4 regions of the Arthrobacter sp. YA7-1 genome follow, and region 2 is predicted to be linked to each of the others. Evidence: riboswitches for the same ligand, from Rfam matches in the RefSeq annotation. Region 2 holds a riboswitch; each other region holds the start of a gene.
What was found. A riboswitch is a leader RNA that binds a small molecule or an ion and turns the genes downstream of it on or off. The one in region 2 is predicted to bind S-adenosylmethionine.

Region 1: it holds a riboswitch for S-adenosylmethionine, as region 2 does, so the genes downstream of both, OIT41_RS18240 (DUF1737 domain-containing protein) here and OIT41_RS04665 (hypothetical protein) in region 2, are expected to answer to the same signal.
Region 3: it holds a riboswitch for S-adenosylmethionine, as region 2 does, so the genes downstream of both, OIT41_RS13470 (aminotransferase class V-fold PLP-dependent enzyme) here and OIT41_RS04665 (hypothetical protein) in region 2, are expected to answer to the same signal.
Region 4: it holds a riboswitch for S-adenosylmethionine, as region 2 does, so the genes downstream of both, metX (homoserine O-acetyltransferase MetX) here and OIT41_RS04665 (hypothetical protein) in region 2, are expected to answer to the same signal.

Annotation. Positions count from the first base shown of each region.
Region 1 covers NZ_CP110114.1:3,902,745-3,906,925, reverse strand. Annotated here, with positions in the region: gene OIT41_RS18250 (O-succinylhomoserine sulfhydrylase) at 1-1,183, opposite strand, end outside; gene OIT41_RS18245 (rhodanese-like domain-containing protein) at 1,184-1,594, opposite strand; gene OIT41_RS18240 (DUF1737 domain-containing protein) at 1,591-1,848, opposite strand; SAM riboswitch class IV at 1,859-1,971, opposite strand; gene OIT41_RS18235 (hypothetical protein) at 2,086-2,445, opposite strand; gene OIT41_RS18230 (Lrp/AsnC family transcriptional regulator) at 2,501-2,932, shown strand; gene OIT41_RS18225 (ornithine cyclodeaminase) at 3,093-4,124, shown strand.
Region 2 covers NZ_CP110114.1:987,074-991,254, reverse strand. Annotated here, with positions in the region: gene OIT41_RS04670 (sodium:solute symporter) at 284-1,816, shown strand; SAM riboswitch class IV at 1,902-2,021, shown strand; gene OIT41_RS04665 (hypothetical protein) at 2,036-2,356, shown strand; gene OIT41_RS04660 (hypothetical protein) at 2,394-2,582, opposite strand; gene OIT41_RS04655 (VIT1/CCC1 transporter family protein) at 2,850-4,028, shown strand; gene OIT41_RS04650 (matrixin family metalloprotease) at 4,132-4,181, shown strand, end outside.
Region 3 covers NZ_CP110114.1:2,871,386-2,875,566, reverse strand. Annotated here, with positions in the region: gene OIT41_RS13480 (metal-dependent transcriptional regulator) at 1-308, opposite strand, end outside; gene OIT41_RS13475 (class I SAM-dependent methyltransferase) at 338-1,114, opposite strand; gene OIT41_RS13470 (aminotransferase class V-fold PLP-dependent enzyme) at 1,165-2,589, opposite strand; SAM riboswitch class IV at 2,625-2,737, opposite strand; gene hisN (histidinol-phosphatase) at 2,897-3,709, opposite strand; gene rsgA (ribosome small subunit-dependent GTPase A) at 3,769-4,181, opposite strand, start outside.
Region 4 covers NZ_CP110114.1:1,407,562-1,411,742, reverse strand. Annotated here, with positions in the region: gene OIT41_RS06545 (SGNH/GDSL hydrolase family protein) at 1-339, shown strand, start outside; gene OIT41_RS06540 (hypothetical protein) at 404-820, shown strand; gene metX (homoserine O-acetyltransferase MetX) at 839-1,960, opposite strand; SAM riboswitch class IV at 1,974-2,089, opposite strand; gene OIT41_RS06530 (bifunctional o-acetylhomoserine/o-acetylserine sulfhydrylase) at 2,250-3,566, opposite strand; gene OIT41_RS06525 (VOC family protein) at 3,813-4,181, shown strand, end outside.

The sequences.
Region 1 (4,181 bases), 1.3 Mb from region 2:
GGTCCCCGATGAGGTCGTCCACATCCTCCAGCCCCACCGAAAGCCGCACGACGCCGTCGCTCAGGCCAATGGCTGCGCGGCCTTCCGGACCCATGGCGCGATGCGTGGTGGTGGCGGGGTGCGTGATGAGGGACTTGGAGTCGCCCAGGTTGTTCGAGATGTCGATGACGGCGAGCCCGTCCAGCAGCGCGAAGGCGGCCTCCTTCGCTGATCGCCCCGCGGAGGGGAGCAGCTCGAAAGTGAGCACCGTTCCGCCGGCCTTCATTTGCTTCGCGGCGAGCTCGTGCTGCGGGTGCGACTTCAGCAGCGGGTACTTGACCCAGCTGATGGCCGGTTGTGCCTCAAGCCATTCGGCGATCCGCAACGCAGATGCCGAGGAGTGGTTGACCCGCAGGGCCATCGTCTCCAGGCCTTTGGTCAGGACCCAGGCGTTGAACGCGGAAAGGGACGGCCCGGTGTGCCGCATGAGTTGCTTGACCGGCCCGTCGATGAACTCCTTGGTGCCCAGGATCGCGCCGCCCAGGACCCGTCCTTGGCCGTCGATGTGCTTGGTGCCGGAGTAGACAATCACGTCTGCGCCGAGATCGCCGCAGCGCTGCAGCAAGGGGGTGGCGAAGACGTTGTCGACGACGACCGTGGCGCCCGCCGCGTGGGCAAGCTCGCTCACCGCGGCAATGTCCACGATTTCCTGCATGGGGTTCGACGGCGACTCGAAGAACACCGCCGTTGTCGGCTCGGACAACGCGGCACGCCATTGGTCGAGGTCCGGCCCGTCGACGAAGACGGTCTCGACCCCCCAGCGCGGCAGGATCTCGTTGAGGATCACGAAGCAGGAACCGAAGAGCGAGCGGGCGGCAACCACGCGGTCACCAGCCGCCAGCAACGCACCGAGGGCGGTGAAGACAGCTGACATGCCCGACGCCGTCGCGAAGCACGCTTCGGTGCCCTCAAGCAGGCGGAGGCGCTCCTGGAAGGTGGCGACCGAAGGGTTGCCGTAACGGGAGTAGACGAAGCGTTCGTCCTCGCCTGTGAAGGCACGCTCGGCAGCCGCGGCGGACTGGTAGACGAAACCGGAGTTCAAGAAGACGGCTTCGGACGTTTCCTGGAAGTTGGTACGGTCAAGACCGCCGCGGACTGCCTGGGTGTCAGGGCTCCAGCTGGCGGCGTCAGGATTGAAAGTCACTTAGATATTCCCCAGGTTCGTCGGAAGTCCACGGTTTTTCCAGCCATTCACGGTTCGCTCGCCGTAGCGGTCCGGTTCGCCCTCAAAGCCCTCGAGGACGTTGTAGGCGGTGTATCCGGCCTGGGTTGCGGCGATCGCGGCCGCGATGGAGCGCTGGCCGGAGCGGCAGAGGAAGACGAGTTCCGTGCCGTCCCCCTCGGGAGCCTGTTGTGTCAGCTGTTCGATGAAGCGGGTGTTGGGGATGCCGCCGGCCAGGTTCCACTGGATGAACAAGGGATCGTTTTCGGTGGCTTTGGTGTCCGGGATCCCGATGTGTGCCCACTCGCCTTCGGTGCGGACGTCCACCAAGATGGCGCCCTGCTCGAGCTTGGCCCAGGCGTCGTGCGGGCTGAGGTCGCCTGCGTAGCTCATGCGTGGCCCTCGCCGTCGAACTCTTCATCAAGCTGATCCACCGCATTGGCGACGGCGGCATCCGCGCTCGCGATCGCCGCGGGCAGGACGATGGCTTGTGCCACAATCACGTCCTTGCCGTTGAAAGTCGCGGCCGGGCTGCCGTGCAACACGTATCCCTCTGCGAGGGCGGTGGAGATCCGCTCGCAGAATTCCTTGGTGTCAGGGCCCGTGATGAGACGGTAGGAGAGTTTTTCCTCGGTGGGTTCAGGCATTGGTGCTCCTCAGTCACGCTTGCAGTTCGAAAGTGTCGATACGCCGAGTAGTCACCTGAGGCACCCCGCCGGAGAGAGGGTTGCCGACCAGCAAGTCAGGGCTTCGCGCTGGTGCTCATTACTCAAGAAGAAAAATAACACCCACGACGGCGGCCCGCATCACCGGCCGTCGTCATGTTCCGTAACCGGGGGGCGGCCGGTGGGGAGCCGGCGGGTGGGGCCACGCTGGCGCGGACCCTAGGCTTCGGTTTCTGTAGGCAGCGGGTCCAGGCTTGCCTGGACCCGGGGTGAAACGGCATCAAAGCGCGATGCTACTCCTGTGGGGGAGTGATGAAACGTGGAACCTTGATGCTTCCGGATTTCCAGCAACTCGTGCACGGATATCCCGGTGGCCGTGGCGAGTGCGTGCAGCGAGAGGCTGTTGTGATGAGCCAGGGCAAAAACCACGCCAGACAGCGCTTCGAAACCTTCTGTCTCGTAGATTTCCTTTATCAAGTTGGACATGCCGTTCGCATCATCGATTGATCCCGCTGACGCACCGGTTGCCATGGCCGTCAGCGACCACGCAGCAGAGTCGGGGCTGATGTAGATGCTCATGTCGATACCCTACGGACTCAGGCCCACTTGGGGAATGGGCGATACGTTTATCTTTATGGCAGCACTCACCGACCTTGACCGCCAGCTCCTCTCCGCCCTCAGGGAGGACGGCCGGGCATCTGTCGCGAGCCTCGCGCGCCAGCTGGGCGTCGCCAGGGCCACCGTGAACAGCCGGCTCGAGCGCCTGGTCTCCTCCGGAACGATCGTTGGCTTCACCGCGAGGGTGCGCGACGAAGTCGATCCACTTGCGATCCGGGCTATTGCGCTCATTGCCGTGGAAGGAAGGTCGGCCGACAGGGTCATTCGCCAGCTGAGGGGGCTCCCCGAGATTTGGGCACTGCACACCACGAATGGCGGCTGGGACCTCGTGGCTGAGCTGCGCACGGAAAGCCTCAGCGACTTTGACCAAGTGCTGGGCAGGATCCGCGGGATCGAGGGGATCGTCAATAGCGAGACAAGCCTGCTGCTCAGCTCCGTCCTGCGGTAGCCGGTTGCTTGGCGGCGACAAACCTCATGAGCATTATGTTCGAAAGGACTCGTCATTTTGTGCATTTTTTCAATGAAAAGTACATACTTTGGCAATTGCGGATGCATATCGCCGCTCCGTAGCCTCATAGCAACAATGCTCATGAGGGAAAGGAGCGCACATGACGCGCTTTGTCGATGTCCGCAATATGGTCCGCTGGACGGCCGGGCGAGGCCCGGAAACCATCATTTCGGAGATGATTCAGTACTTGGAAGACGACTTCCGGCGATGGGAATCTTTTGACAAGACCCCGCGGGTGGCGAGTCACACCGCGTTTGGCGTCATCGAGCTGATGCCCACCAGTGACCAGGAAACATACGGCTTCAAGTACGTCAATGGACACCCTTCGAATCCAGCGCGCGGCTTCCAGACTGTGACAGCCTTCGGTGTCCTGTCCGATGTCCATAACGGCTACCCGACGTTCCTCGCGGAGATGACAGTGCTGACGGCGCTGCGGACGGCGGCCACGTCCGGCATGGTCGCCAAGAAACTTGCGCGCCCCGATGCACGGGTCATGGCGATGATCGGAACCGGAACCCAGTCGGAGTTCCAAGCGCTGGCCTTCCGGGCAGCCCTGGGCATCAACACTGTCAGGATCTGGGACACTGATCCGGCTGCGATGGAGAAGTTCGTCAGGAACATGGCTCCCCTCGGCTTCGACATCACCATCGCGGGCTCGGCGGCCCACGCAGTGGAAGACGCCGACGTCATCACCACGTGCACCGCGGACAAGGCCAACGCCACCATCCTGACTGCAGACCAGGTTTCTCCGGGCGTTCACATCAACGCGATCGGCGGCGATTGCCCAGGAAAGACCGAACTCGACGCTGCCATCCTGGACCTCGGCGACGTCTTTGTGGAATACGATCCCCAGACGCGGATTGAAGGCGAGATCCAGCAAATGTCCGCCGATTTTCCCGTCACCGAGTTCTGGCAAGTCCTTGGCGGTCATGCGCCGGGCCGGACCTCCAGGCACCAGATCACGGTATTCGATTCCGTGGGCTTCGCGATCGAGGACTTTTCCGCCTTGCGGTATCTCCGCGACGCCGTCGAGGGTTCGGAATTCTTCGAGGAGATCGACCTCGTCGCGAACCCCGACGACCCCAAGGACCTCTTCGGCTTGGTGCGCGCGCTCTCTCCGGTCGGATCCTGAGAAGCCCAACTGACTCGCATTTGTTGTCGTTTAGGGCGCTCTAAACGACAACAACTG
Region 2 (4,181 bases):
TTATGCGGCCCTGTCATTGCAGCAATAGTAGCCGGATCGCCGGCGTGGCAGGGCCTTTGGCTAGCTGGAGGAGTGCCGATGCGTCCGCTGGGCGAGACGGCATCTTGACTGTTACTCGCATCACTACGTATCCTCATAGGCAACAAGTGTTGTTTGTGAGGCATACATCACAGACTACTCTCCCCAATCACCAGCGCAGAGACCTTCCGCAACCCCGCACGAAACCCCGCGGACCGGCGTCGGAATCCCCCAGAGCTCTGCGCATCACTTTCAGGAGCCAACCGTGGACTCTTCGTTCATCAATATTGCGATCGTGGTGGTGTATTTGCTCGCCATGCTGGCCTTCGGCTGGTGGGGCAAGTCGCGCACCAAGAACAACAGCGACTTCCTGGTGGCAGGGCGCCGCCTCGGTCCGATGCTCTACACCGGTACCATGGCCGCCGTCGTCCTCGGTGGCGCATCGACGGTTGGCGGCGTCGGCCTCGGCTACAAGTTCGGCGTTTCCGGCATGTGGCTGGTGGTCGCGATCGGTTCGGGTGTCCTCCTCCTGAGCCTGCTGTTCGCCGGCACCATCCAGCGGTTGAAGATCTACACGGTTTCCCAGATGCTGAGCCTGCGTTACGGCCAGCGTGCCACGCAGACCTCCGGCATCGTCATGCTGGCCTACACCCTCATGCTGTGCGCCACGTCCACGGGCGCCTACGCCACCATCTTCGTTGTCCTCTTCGGCTGGGAGCGCTGGCTCGCCATCGCCGTCGGCGGCGCCATCGTCCTGGTCTACTCCACCATCGGCGGCATGTGGTCCATCACCCTCGCCGACCAGGTGCAGTTCATCATCAAGACCGTGGGCATCTTCTTCCTCATGCTCCCGTTCGTCCTCAACGCGGCAGGCGGTTTCGAAGGCATCCGTGCCCGTGTTGACGCCAGCTTCTTCCAGTTGGACGGCATCGGGGCTCAGACCATCATCACGTACTTCGTGGTCTACACCCTTGGCCTGCTGATCGGCCAGGACATCTGGCAGCGCGTCTTCACCGCCAAGACCCCCAAGGTGGCCCGATGGGGCGGCGCCACCGCCGGCATCTACTGCGTCCTGTACGGCGTGGCCGGCGCCCTGATCGGCCTGGCTGCCCGGGTGGCCCTGCCGAACATCGATGTCAAGGCCCTTGGCAAGGACGTCGTCTACGCCGAGGTAGCCACGCACATCCTGCCGATCGGCATCGGCGGCCTTGTCATGGCCGCAGCAGTCGCCGCCATGATGTCCACAGCGTCCGGAGCCCTCATCGCCGCGGCCACCGTTGCCCGCGCCGACGTGGTCCCGTTCGTGGCCAGCTGGTTCGGCAAGACGATCAACACCAACGACACCGAAAATCCCGAGCATGACGTCAAGGCCAACCGCTACTGGGTCCTTGGCCTGGGCATCGTTGCAGTGTTGATCTCCATGGCGGCGCAAGACGTCGTGGTGGCCCTGACCATCGCCTACGACATCCTGGTAGGTGGCCTGCTGGTTGCCATCCTGGGCGGCTTGGTCTGGAAGCGCGGCACGGGTATTGCCGCAGCCTGGTCCATGGCAGTCGGGTCTGTACTGACCCTTGCCTTGCTGATCGCCTACGCCACGGGAATCATCCCCAGCGAAGACGGCGTCTACGCAAACGATCCGATCTACTGGGGCCTCGGCGCCTCGTTCGCCGTCTATTTCGTGGTCTCCCTCCTCACGCCGCCCACCGAGCCGGCCGTCCGCGAAGCCTGGGAACGCCGCGTTGCCGGAACGGCCGCGGAGGAACTCCCGCTGGAGGCCCACCCGGTGGCCACCCACTAGGTTTCACAAAACCAGGTACGACGGCGGCGCCGCGCTTTCTCCTTCGAGAGGTGCGGCGCCGCCGTCGCATGTACAGTAGGAACAGCTTCAAGAGATGTGGCGCCAAGCTCCGACTTGCCACACGCCAACCCCATGTTCACGGGTGGTTCGGATGAAGAAGCGGCCCGGTTCGGACCAGAGACAACCGAACGGGCAAGAGCAACTCCATAGGAGAAGGCCATGCCTTTCGAAAACGGCGCCACCGCCACAGCCGACCGCACTATCCAGTCCAGCGCCCTCTTCTTGCCCCGCCCCCGTCGGGTGGACGAGTTCGTCCGGGTGATTCCCGGCGTCGACCTCTCCCAAGGCTCCATCACGTTCGTGGTGGACGGAAACCTGGAACGCTATTGGCATCATGAGCCGCGGCTCATCACCGAAGCACTCTCAAAAGCGGTTCAGCCCGCCCGCTGGTTCCCGGCCACACGGAAACTTACGCTCACGGTTGCGGCAACCGGGCACCGTGCGGGCGTGCAGAAGCACTTCATCCTGAGCGCGTTCTAGCAAGCGCTTTTTAGCGGCCAAGTTCAGCGAGTCGGCGCTATTCGATCTCTTCGGCCTCTCGGTGTTCCTCGGCGTCGAGCGGGACCACCCGTTCGTCGTCGTCCAGGACCTCGGATTCTTCCTCCCAGTCCTCGTCCACCTCCAGGTCTTCGCTGTAGTCATAGGCGGGATCGGCCTCGACCGTGGGACGGTCCGGGTGGCGGGCGTGGGTCTCGGTGCTGTCCATGGTGCAACCTCCGTTCGACGTGCCGCTGAGCCCATCGCACAGGCACGTGAGGCAGCCGATCCAACGCCACCCCGCCAATTCGTGGACCCTGTCCATCCATCCCAGCACTGCCCCCTGCGGCGGTCAAGGCCTCCGGCGAGCCTCCCGGTTTTTGAGGCGCGCCTAAAAAGTCCAGTGAGGATTGCCAGCCGAAAAACCGCGGAAATTGGCGATAAAGTGGAGCTGCAATGAGGCGATGAAGCCCGCCCCAGCAACCCAGGAGTCCCGGTGCACCCCCGCACAAAACCCTCGCATTCAGACAACTCGCATCCAGACAATCCGCAGGACTCAAGCAGTCCCTCCCAAGACGCAGCAGCCCCCAAGACTCCCCCGTCGTCGTCGGACATCAAGCGCTGGCGGCAGTACTTGGCCGACGAACGTGCCGAAGCCGCCGTGTACCGCCAACTGGCTCAGCGACGCGACGGCGAGGAGCGCGATATCCTTTTGGCCCTCGCAGAGGCCGAGGGCCGCCATGAGGCACACTGGCTCAAGCTCCTCGGCCAACACGCCGGCATGCCGAAGGCGGCCTCCGTTCGGAGCCAAATGCTCGGCTTCCTGGCCCGGAATTTCGGATCGGTGTTCGTGCTGGCCCTCGCCCAACGGGCTGAAGGACGCTCGCCGTACGCGAAGGATCCGGCAGCAACCCGCGCCATGGCGGCTGACGAACAGATCCACGAAGAAGTAGTCCGCGGCCTGGCGACCCGCGGCCGCAACAGGTTGTCCGGTACCTTCCGCGCTGCCGTCTTCGGCGCCAACGATGGCCTGGTCAGCAACCTTTCCCTCGTGATGGGCATGGCGGCCACCGGAGTTCCCGCAACCGTGGTCCTGTTCAGCGGCATCGCCGGACTGCTGGCGGGCGCACTGTCCATGGGAGCGGGCGAGTATGTCTCTGTCCGCTCCCAGCTCGAGCTCCTCAAGGCCACCCGCCCCACCCAGGCCACGCTGACCGCAGCCCCGGCCCTGGACATCGAGCACAATGAGCTGGTGCTGGTGTACCTAGCCAGGGGCATGTCCCGCGAATCCGCCGAACACCGGGCCGCCGAGCGCATGGGCCTCTACAGCTGCGACTGCGATCCAAGCCTTTCGCTCCACCCCGAAGTGGAAGAAACCGTCAATGAGCACGAGGCCGTTGGCTCCGCATGGGGCGCCGCGATCTCGAGCTTCTGCTTCTTCGCTTCGGGCGCCATCGTGCCCATCCTGCCGTTCATCTTCGGCATGACGGGCTTCTCGGCACTTGCCGTGGCCGGTACGCTGGTGGGCATCGCGCTTCTGTCGACGGGCGCCGTCGTCGGCTTGCTGTCCGGAACCTCGCCGCTGACCCGTGGTCTCCGGCAGCTCGCCATCGGACTCGGTGCGGCTGCGGCCACGTATGGGCTGGGCCTCGTCTTCGGCGCTGTCATCGGTTAGCAGCGCCGGCCCGCCAGGGCGGCGGGATCAAGGATTTGGGGGAGACTTGCATTCAAACTACGGGTACGACGGCGGCCCGCGGCCCAAGCGCGCCAGTACCGCGCTGGCGCTGTTCCGAAACTTGATGGTGGTGGCGGCGGTTGCTGCCGTGGC
Region 3 (4,181 bases), 1.9 Mb from region 2:
TCGTCATGGACTTCATCCCAGCTGTAGCCCAACTCCCTCACCAGGTAGGTTTCGATCAGGCGGTGCCGGCGGACCATGCCCAGGGCAAGATGCATTCCTTGGGGGGTCAAAGTGATGGCGCTGTACGGCTGGTGGTCCACCAGGCCTTGGTCCTTGAGCTTGCGGACCATCTCCGAGACGGAGGAGTTGGCGACACCGAGCCGCTGCGCGAGCTGTGAGGACGTGATGGGTTTGTCCTGCCACTCCGTAAAGGAGTAGATGACCTTGACGTAGTCCTCGATGGAGGAGGAGGGCGCACTGGTCTTCACGGTTCCAAGCCTATCGTGTGCCGGCGGCATCAGGCTTTGCGCGCCCGCCAGCTCTGCGTGAGATAGGGCAGGGGGATGACCTTGTCCTCTGCATGGCCCAGATGTTCGAAGAGATACCACCGGAGATTGCCCATGACCTTCGCCCGGGTGGCATCGTTCGCCCTGAGATAATAGCTGCGCGACTTCACGAGTTCGAGGATGTCTGCCGGAGCCAAGGGATCCTCCCAGCGCGTGACGTGGTTTTCGAGGCCGGTGAACTCGGGGCCCACCACTGGCCGGAAGTCCGGTTTGTGGACATCGCCGGCATGCATGATGCGGGACAGGCGATGGACCCAGGGCACCGAAGTGTCCAATTGGTTCCAGATCAAGCCGATGACGCCGTGGGGTCGAAGGATCCGGGCGATCTCAGTGCTCGCGGCGAGCGGATCGCACCAGTGCCAGGCTTGGGCAACGCTGACGACGTCGAATGCTGAGTCCGCCAGCCCGGTTGCCTCTGCCGTGCCCTCCAGGGCGATCACCTGTGGATACGCTTTGCGCAGTTGGGTGAGCATGTCCGTGGAGGGGTCCACTGCCGACACCGCCAGCCCCCGCTCGACGAGCAGCGAGGTGAACTTTCCGGTGCCGGCGCCGATGTCTGCCGCGTCCCGAGCCCCCTCCGGCAGCAGCCAGTCGGCTGAATCCGCCGGGTAGCCCGGTCGGACCCGCTCATAGTGTTCTCCGCCGTCCTGGAAACTCCGACCGAGTTCGAGTCGGCGTTCCTCATAAAGCTTGGGGCCGGCTGAGGTGCCTTTGGGTCGCGGGGCCACGCGGGGACTCCTTCGTAGGACAGGAAAAATACCCTACGAATCTATCGCAATCAGTCGGTGCTGCAGGGTGCGGCGCCTGCGGTCCCGGGAGTATTGGGAGCCCACTCCGGGTAGCTGCGGTGATCGTTCGCGGGCACCCAACGGCCGGCATCCACCACGTAGTCCCAGCCGAGGCCGTTGCTTTTGAGGGCCTGGATGCCCGCGATGAGCCGGGTGGCGTCTTCCAAACGCGACCCCACGCCGAAGCTGGCTCGCAGCGATCCGGAGGGAAGGCCAAGGCGCTTGAGCAGGGGGTGGGCGCAAAAGCGTCCGTCCCGCAGGCCGATGCCGTGCTCGGCCGCGAGATAGGCCGCGACGAGTCCGGCGTCGTAGCCCTGGAGCGAGAAGTTCACGACGCCGATCGTGTCCTGGGGATCCGTGTCGCTGAAGATCTGGTGCACGGTCACGCCGTCGATTTGCTTGAGGCCCTCGACCAGGTGCGAGCGGATGGCGGCCTCGTGGGCGTGCCATTCTTCGTGGTCGAGGCTGGCAATGACCTGTGTGGCCCGGGCCAGGGTGGCCGCGCCGAGCACGTTCGGAGAGCCCCCTTCGTGCCTTGCCGGCCCCGTGGCCCAGCTGACGGAATCAAGGCGTGCCTCGCGGACGGCGCCGCCTCCTGCCAGGTGCGGTGTGCCGGCGTCGAGCCAGTCGGGGCGCCCCACCAGGACGCCGGCACCGAACGGTGCATAGAGCTTGTGCCCCGAGAAGACCAGGTAGTCCACCTCCGCGGCGGCGATATCGATCCGGCGATGAGGGGCGAGTTGCGCCGCGTCCACCACGATCCGCGCCCCGAATTCGTGGGCCAAGGCTGCGAGGTCCTTGATGGGCAGGATCTCGCCGGTCACGTTCGACGCGCCGGTGACCGCCAGAAGGCTGACGCCACCCTGGGAGAGTGCCGTGCGGACAGCGGCAACAGTCTCGGACAATGTTCCGGCGGCAACGATGCTGCGATGGGGGACACCTTGCCATGGGAGCAGATTGGCGTGGTGCTCGATGTCCAGGTACAGGACTTCGCCGGTATGCCTTCCGTCCTCAACCGGCAAGCAACCCGCCAGCAGGTTGAGGGAATCGGTGGTGTTGCGCGTGAAAATGACGGAATCGTCCGGCCTGCCGCCAACGAAGTCACGGACGATGTTACGGGCGTTCTCGTAGACCGAGGTGCTGATTTGCGAGGCATAGCCGGCGCCGCGGTGGACGCTCGCATAGTACGGCAGGATTTCGTTGAGGTATGCGGAGACCACGGTCAGTGCAGGCGCGGAAGCGCCGTAGTCGAGGTTTGCGTAGCGGATCTGGCCGCCCTGGATCAAGGGCGCCTGCAGCTCCGCTCCAGTGACGGCGGCCAATGGGCGCGATGCCGGAGTCCGGGACTCACCGTGCCGCTGCGCAGGATCATGGTGCTGCGAAAGAGCCGTGGAAGAAATTGTGGCTGTGCTCATGGGACCTCACTCAAGAGGGACCCCTGCGTGCAGGGGGTCCGCGCTTGCCGCATCCGTTCCGGACCGGCCCGGTCGTCACCCGGGGCACCCCGCCGCGATGGAGGGTTGCCGGCCAGCAAACCGGGGTTTCGCGCTGGCACTCGTGACCTGTAAAGAGATTAGGACACCGGCAAGGCCGGTTCCAATGTGACCGCGATTGTTAAGCGGATTGTTACACCGCCCGAAAAATGTGCCTTCCGCCGAAGAAAAAGCAGCGGACGCCCCGGAAAGGGGGCGTCCGCCGTCGTTTGTTCAGTGAATGGGCGGATTAGAGGAGGTCGTCGAGTTCGGGGTTGAGCCTCTTGAGGACCTCGGAGTGCAGGATCGAGTTAGTGGCGACGGCGTTTCCGCCGAAGGGGCCATCCGCGCCATCCAGGGACGTGAAGCGTCCGCCGGCCTCGGTCACGATCGGCACCAAGGCGGCCATGTCGTAGACCTGGAGTTCCGGTTCGGCGGCGATGTCCACGGCGCCCTCGGCCACGAGGCAGTAGGACCAGAAATCCCCGTACGCACGGCTGCGCCAGACATCGTTCTCGAGGCCCAGGAAGTTGTCCAGCTTCCCGTGCTGCTTCCACTCGGAAAGCTCGGAGTAGGAGAGCGAGGCGTCTTCGAGCCGGGACACGTTGGAAACTTTCAAGCGGGTGGCCGCGGCCAGCGACCGGCCCATGTAGGCGCCCGAGCCCTTGGCCGCCCACCAACGCTTGCCGAGCGCCGGAGCGCTCACGAGCCCCACCACTACCTCGCCCTCGTCCACGAGGGCGATCAGCGTTGCCCAGACGGGTACGCCACGCACGAAGTTCTTGGTCCCGTCGATGGGATCGATGATCCAACGCCTCGAGCCGTGGCCCGTGCTGCCGAATTCCTCCCCGAGGACGGCGTCACGGGGGCGGGAACGGGAAAGCTGCCCGCGGATCGCTTCCTCGGCGGCTTTGTCGGCATCGGTGACTGGGCTCAGGTCGGGTTTGGTCTCCACCTGAAGGTCCAGCGCCTTGAACCGCTCCATTGTCAGGGAATCGACGGAGTCGGCCAAGACATGTGCCAGCCGCAGGTCGTCGTTGTAGCTCGAATCGGGTTGGGTCATGGTTCCAAACTACCGTCTCTTCGCCGGTGAGCCGGGGAGGTAGGACGGCAGCGGCGCAGTTAGTTGACTGTACCCAGTTCCTTGGTTTCCTGTGCTTCCATGCGCGGGTCCGCGCCGAGGAGCCGGCGCAACGATGCCAAACGGGCCGGGCCCGACTCGCCAGCGTGGCCATCGGCGACCCACGAATCCAGCCCGCACCGAACAGCGTTGGCATCGTGCTTGCAGCCCCGCTCGCACATTTCGGTCCCGGGTTCGAGGTCCGGGAAGGCATGCAGGATGCGGTCCGGGTTCACGTGGGCGAGGCCGAAGGAACGGATGCCGGGCGTATCGATGATCCAGCTTCCGCCGGGGGCGTCGCTGAGCTTCAGGGCAAGGGCAGACGACGAGGTGTGCCGTCCGCGCCCCGTCACCGCGTTGACCCCGCCGGTGGCGCGCTCGGCACCGGTCAGGGCATTCACCATGGTGGATTTCC
Region 4 (4,181 bases), 420 kb from region 2:
GTGGTGGCTGACATGTGGTCCTTGAGGCAGCTTTCCAACTCCCAGATGTGGGACGAAGACCGCCTCCATTTCTCGCCGCTCGGCCATCACACCATCGCCGCGATGGTCCTCGACTCACTGAATGTGCCGCACAACCTTGAACCGCTCTACCCCAAGCCGCTCCCCCAGCGCAGTTGGCGCCAAGCCAGGTCTGGCGACCTGGTCTGGGCACGCGAATATTTTGTCCCGTGGGTCATCCGCCGGATCAGGCACCGCTCCTCCGGTGACGGGATCCTGCCGAAACGCCCGACGCCGGGACCCGTCTTCGGTCCTGCTGACACCTTCCTGCCCGGGAGCTGAACGAACCGCGAGGTTAGTCACAGGGAGCGGGGCTAAGCTGGTGAAAGACAGGGAGGCCTCCGCCGTGAACAATTTGATCTTCTGGATCATCGTCTGCTCTTGGCTGATTCCCATGGGGATCCGCATGTACAACCGGTCGCGCCAGCGCAGGATCTTCCCTCCGCAGAATTACCCCGGGCAGCCCTATCCTCCGCAGAATTACCCTGGGCAGCCCTATCCTCCGCAGCACAACCCCGTCGGATACCCGGAGCAACCCCCGGTGGTCATCCCGGATGAGCCGCAACCCCCGATGGCGACGCCCGCGCGGCAGGCCGTTCCGCCGTCGTCGGCTACTCCGCAAGCGAGCGGCGCTCCCCAGCCGAACAGCGCGCCCCAAGGCTACCGTGCACGGAAACTGGCCGAGCTGGACCAGGAGTACAGCGACGGGAAAATCGCCATGGAGGATTACATGAAGCTCCGCCAGGAGATCATGAACGGCTGATTCAGCCGAAGAGGCGCGCTAGCCGAAGAATGCCTCGCGCAGTTGGGGGCCGAGCTGGCCGATCTCGGTGAGGAAACCGTCGTGCCCGATCGGCGCCTCGATGACATGAACCGGGACCTCTCCGGGCAAGGCCTTGGCAAGCTCGCGGGATTGCTCCGGGAAATAGAGCCGGTCCGAGTCCACCGAGGCCACGAAGAACGTCGCCGTGGCCACGGACAACGCGTCCTCCAACGAGCCCCGGCCGCGCGTGATGTCGTGGCTCATGAGCGCTTCGGTAATGGCGATGTAGCTATTGGCGTCGAAGCGCTGGACCAGCTTGCTCCCCTGGTGGTCCAGGTAGCTCTCCACTTGGTAGCGGCCCCGGTCCCCCAACGCGGCAGCCTGGAGGGGTGCCTCGCCGCCCTGGGCGTTCCGGCCGAAGCGGAAGTCCAGCTCGTCTGCCGAGCGATAGGTGATGTGGGCAATCCGCCGGGCAAGGGCCAGACCCGCTTCGGGGGCGGCCTGTCCGTAGTAGTCTCCGCCGTTGAAGTCGGCGTCCTGCCGGATGGCGAGCGTCTGGGCCTGTGCGAACGCGATCTGCTCGGCGGTGCTGTACGCCCCGATGGAGATCACGGCGCATCGCTTGACGCGGTCCGGATAGCCGACGGCCCATTCCAGTGCACGGGCACCGCCCATGGACCCGCCCACGACGGTGTGCCAGCTGTGGATCCCCAAGGCGTCGGCCAGCCTGGCCTCGGCCACCGTGCTGTCCCGCAGGGTCACGAGCGGGAAGCGGGAGCCCCACGGCTTGCCGTCAGGAGCGCTCGACGACGGCCCCGTGCTGCCGTAGCAGCCCCCCACAATGTTGACGGAGACCACGAAGTAGCGGTCCGTGTCGATGGTGGCGCCGGGACCCACAAGCTGCTCCCACCAGCCGTCTTCGTCGCTCTCGCCACGGGCCACATGGGTGCTGCCGGTCAATGCATGTTCCACGAGGACAGCGTTGGTAGCGTCTGCGTTGAGCCGCCCCCACGTCTCGTACGCAAGGACGACGTCCGGGAGGGAACCTCCGGCCTCCAGCTCGAGTCCGCCCACGGAAACATACTTGAGGGTTCCGTCCTGGGTACCGGAAAGGGGTATGGCTGTTGCAGCAATTGTCATTCGTTGACACCTCACATCGCGCTTGCCCGCCGCCAACACAGCGAAGGGCCAGGTCTTCACCCGGGGCACCCCACCGCGAATGGAGGGTTGCCGGCCAGCAAGCCGGGGCTGTCGCTGGCACTCATGACCTATAGGAAGAGTCTAGGAAAACCGGACCCCTTCTGACGAAGATTATGACATCTTTGTGACACTTGGCCGCGTTTTGTTCACGAAGGGGTGGCTGGGAAGGCTGGCCGGCGAAGATTCATCTTGCGTCGCCGGCCAGCCTCGTACGCCCTCCGGGCCCGTGCTAGGCGCTCTTGGCTGCCCGGAATCCCGACTCGAGGTCCGCGAGGATGTCGTCGATGTGCTCGATTCCGACGGACAGCCGCACCAGGCCAGGGGTCACTCCCGCAACGGCCTGCTGTTCCGGCGTCAGCTGGCTGTGCGTCGTCGACGCCGGGTGGATGACCAAGGACCGGACGTCGCCGATGTTGGCCACGTGCGAATGCAGTTCCAGGGCGTCCACGAAGCGCTTGCCCGCCTCGACCCCGCCGTTGATGGTGAAGGACACCACGGCGCCGGTGCCCCTGGGGCCGTACTTCCGGCCCCGTTCGAACCACGGGCTGGAAGGCAGCCCCGCGTACGCCACCGATTCGACGTCGTCGCGCCCTTCGAGCCATTGCGCCACCTTGGTGGCGTTGTCCACGTGGCGCTCCACCCGCAGGCTGAGGGTTTCGATTCCCTGGGAGATCAGGAAAGCGTTGAACGGGGAAACCGCCGAGCCGAGGTCGCGCAGGAGCTGGACCCGGGCTTTGAGGATGTAGGAGAGGTTCGCGCCGAGGGCCCCGTCCTTGCCGAGGTCGCGGGCATAGACCAGGCCGTTGTAGCTGGGGTCCGGGGTGTTGAAGCCGGGGAACCGCTCAGGGTCCTTGCCGAAATCGAAGTTGCCGGAGTCCACGATGACACCGGCAATGGCGGAGCCGTGCCCGCCCAGGTACTTGGTGGCCGAATGCACCACGATGTCCGCTCCCCACTCGATGGGCCGGATCAGGTAGGGCGTGGCGAGGGTGTTGTCCACGACGAGCGGGACTCCCGCCTCGTGCGCGATGCGGGAGACACCCTCGATGTCCAAGACGTCCTGCCGGGGGTTGGAGACGACTTCGGCGAAGAACAGCTTGGTGTTTGGCTGCACCGCGTCCCGCCAGTGGTCCAGGTTGTCCGGATCCTCGACGAAGGTGACCGAGATGCCGAATTTCTTCAGTGTATGGGCCAGCAGGTTGTACGTGCCGCCGTAGAGGCTCGGGCTGGCGACCACGTGGTCACCGGCCTCGGCCACGTTGAGGATGGCGAAGGTTTCCGCGGCCTGGCCGGAGCTCAGCAGGAGCGCAGCCAAGCCACCCTCCAAGCTCGCTATGCGCTGCTCCACGGCATCCTGCGTGGGGTTGCCGATCCGGGTGTAGATGGGCGCCAGTTCGGCCAGTGCAAAACGGTTGGCCGCGCTTTCCGCGCTGGGAAAGACGAACGAGGTGGTCTGGTAGATGGGGAGGGCGCGGGCGCCGGTGGCGGCGTCCGGCTCCTGGCCAGCGTGGATTTGGCGCGTTTCGAATGACCATCCTTGGGACATGCGGACTCCTGGTTGTCTGGGCTCTTGCCGTGCGTCAGCCTGCCGGGCCGAAGGGTTCAGCATGCCGGCGAGCGGTTGCCGCCAGTCTAGGGAGGGTATTGCGGGCTCCGGAAGCTTTGTGACGAACGCAGAAGTTTTCTGTCCCGGTGCGTCCTGAAGTGACCCTGAGCGGCCTTTTCGATACATCCCACCTTGGTTAGGCTTGACTTAGCTGAGAGCTCCATCACAAAGTGCCAAGATGAAGCCATGCGCATGGATCACGTCTCTTACGCTTGTGAACGAGATGGCCTGTTGGCCACCACCGAGCGGATTTCCGCAGCATTGGGAGTGGACGCGGTCCGGGGCGGAGTGCATCCGCGCTTTGGTACCCGGAACATGATCATTCCCCTTGCTGACCACAAATACCTGGAAGTTGTCGAGGTCCTGGACCACCCGGCCTCCGACAAGGCACCTTTTGGACAAGCTGTCCGTGCACGCTCCGCCGCAGGAGGTGGGTGGATGGGCTGGTGCGTCGCTGTGGACGACCTGAGCCCGTTCGAGCAGCGGCTCGGACGCGCCGCCGTCCCGGGCAACCGCAAGTTCCCGGATGGCCGGGAACTCGTCTGGTCGCAGATC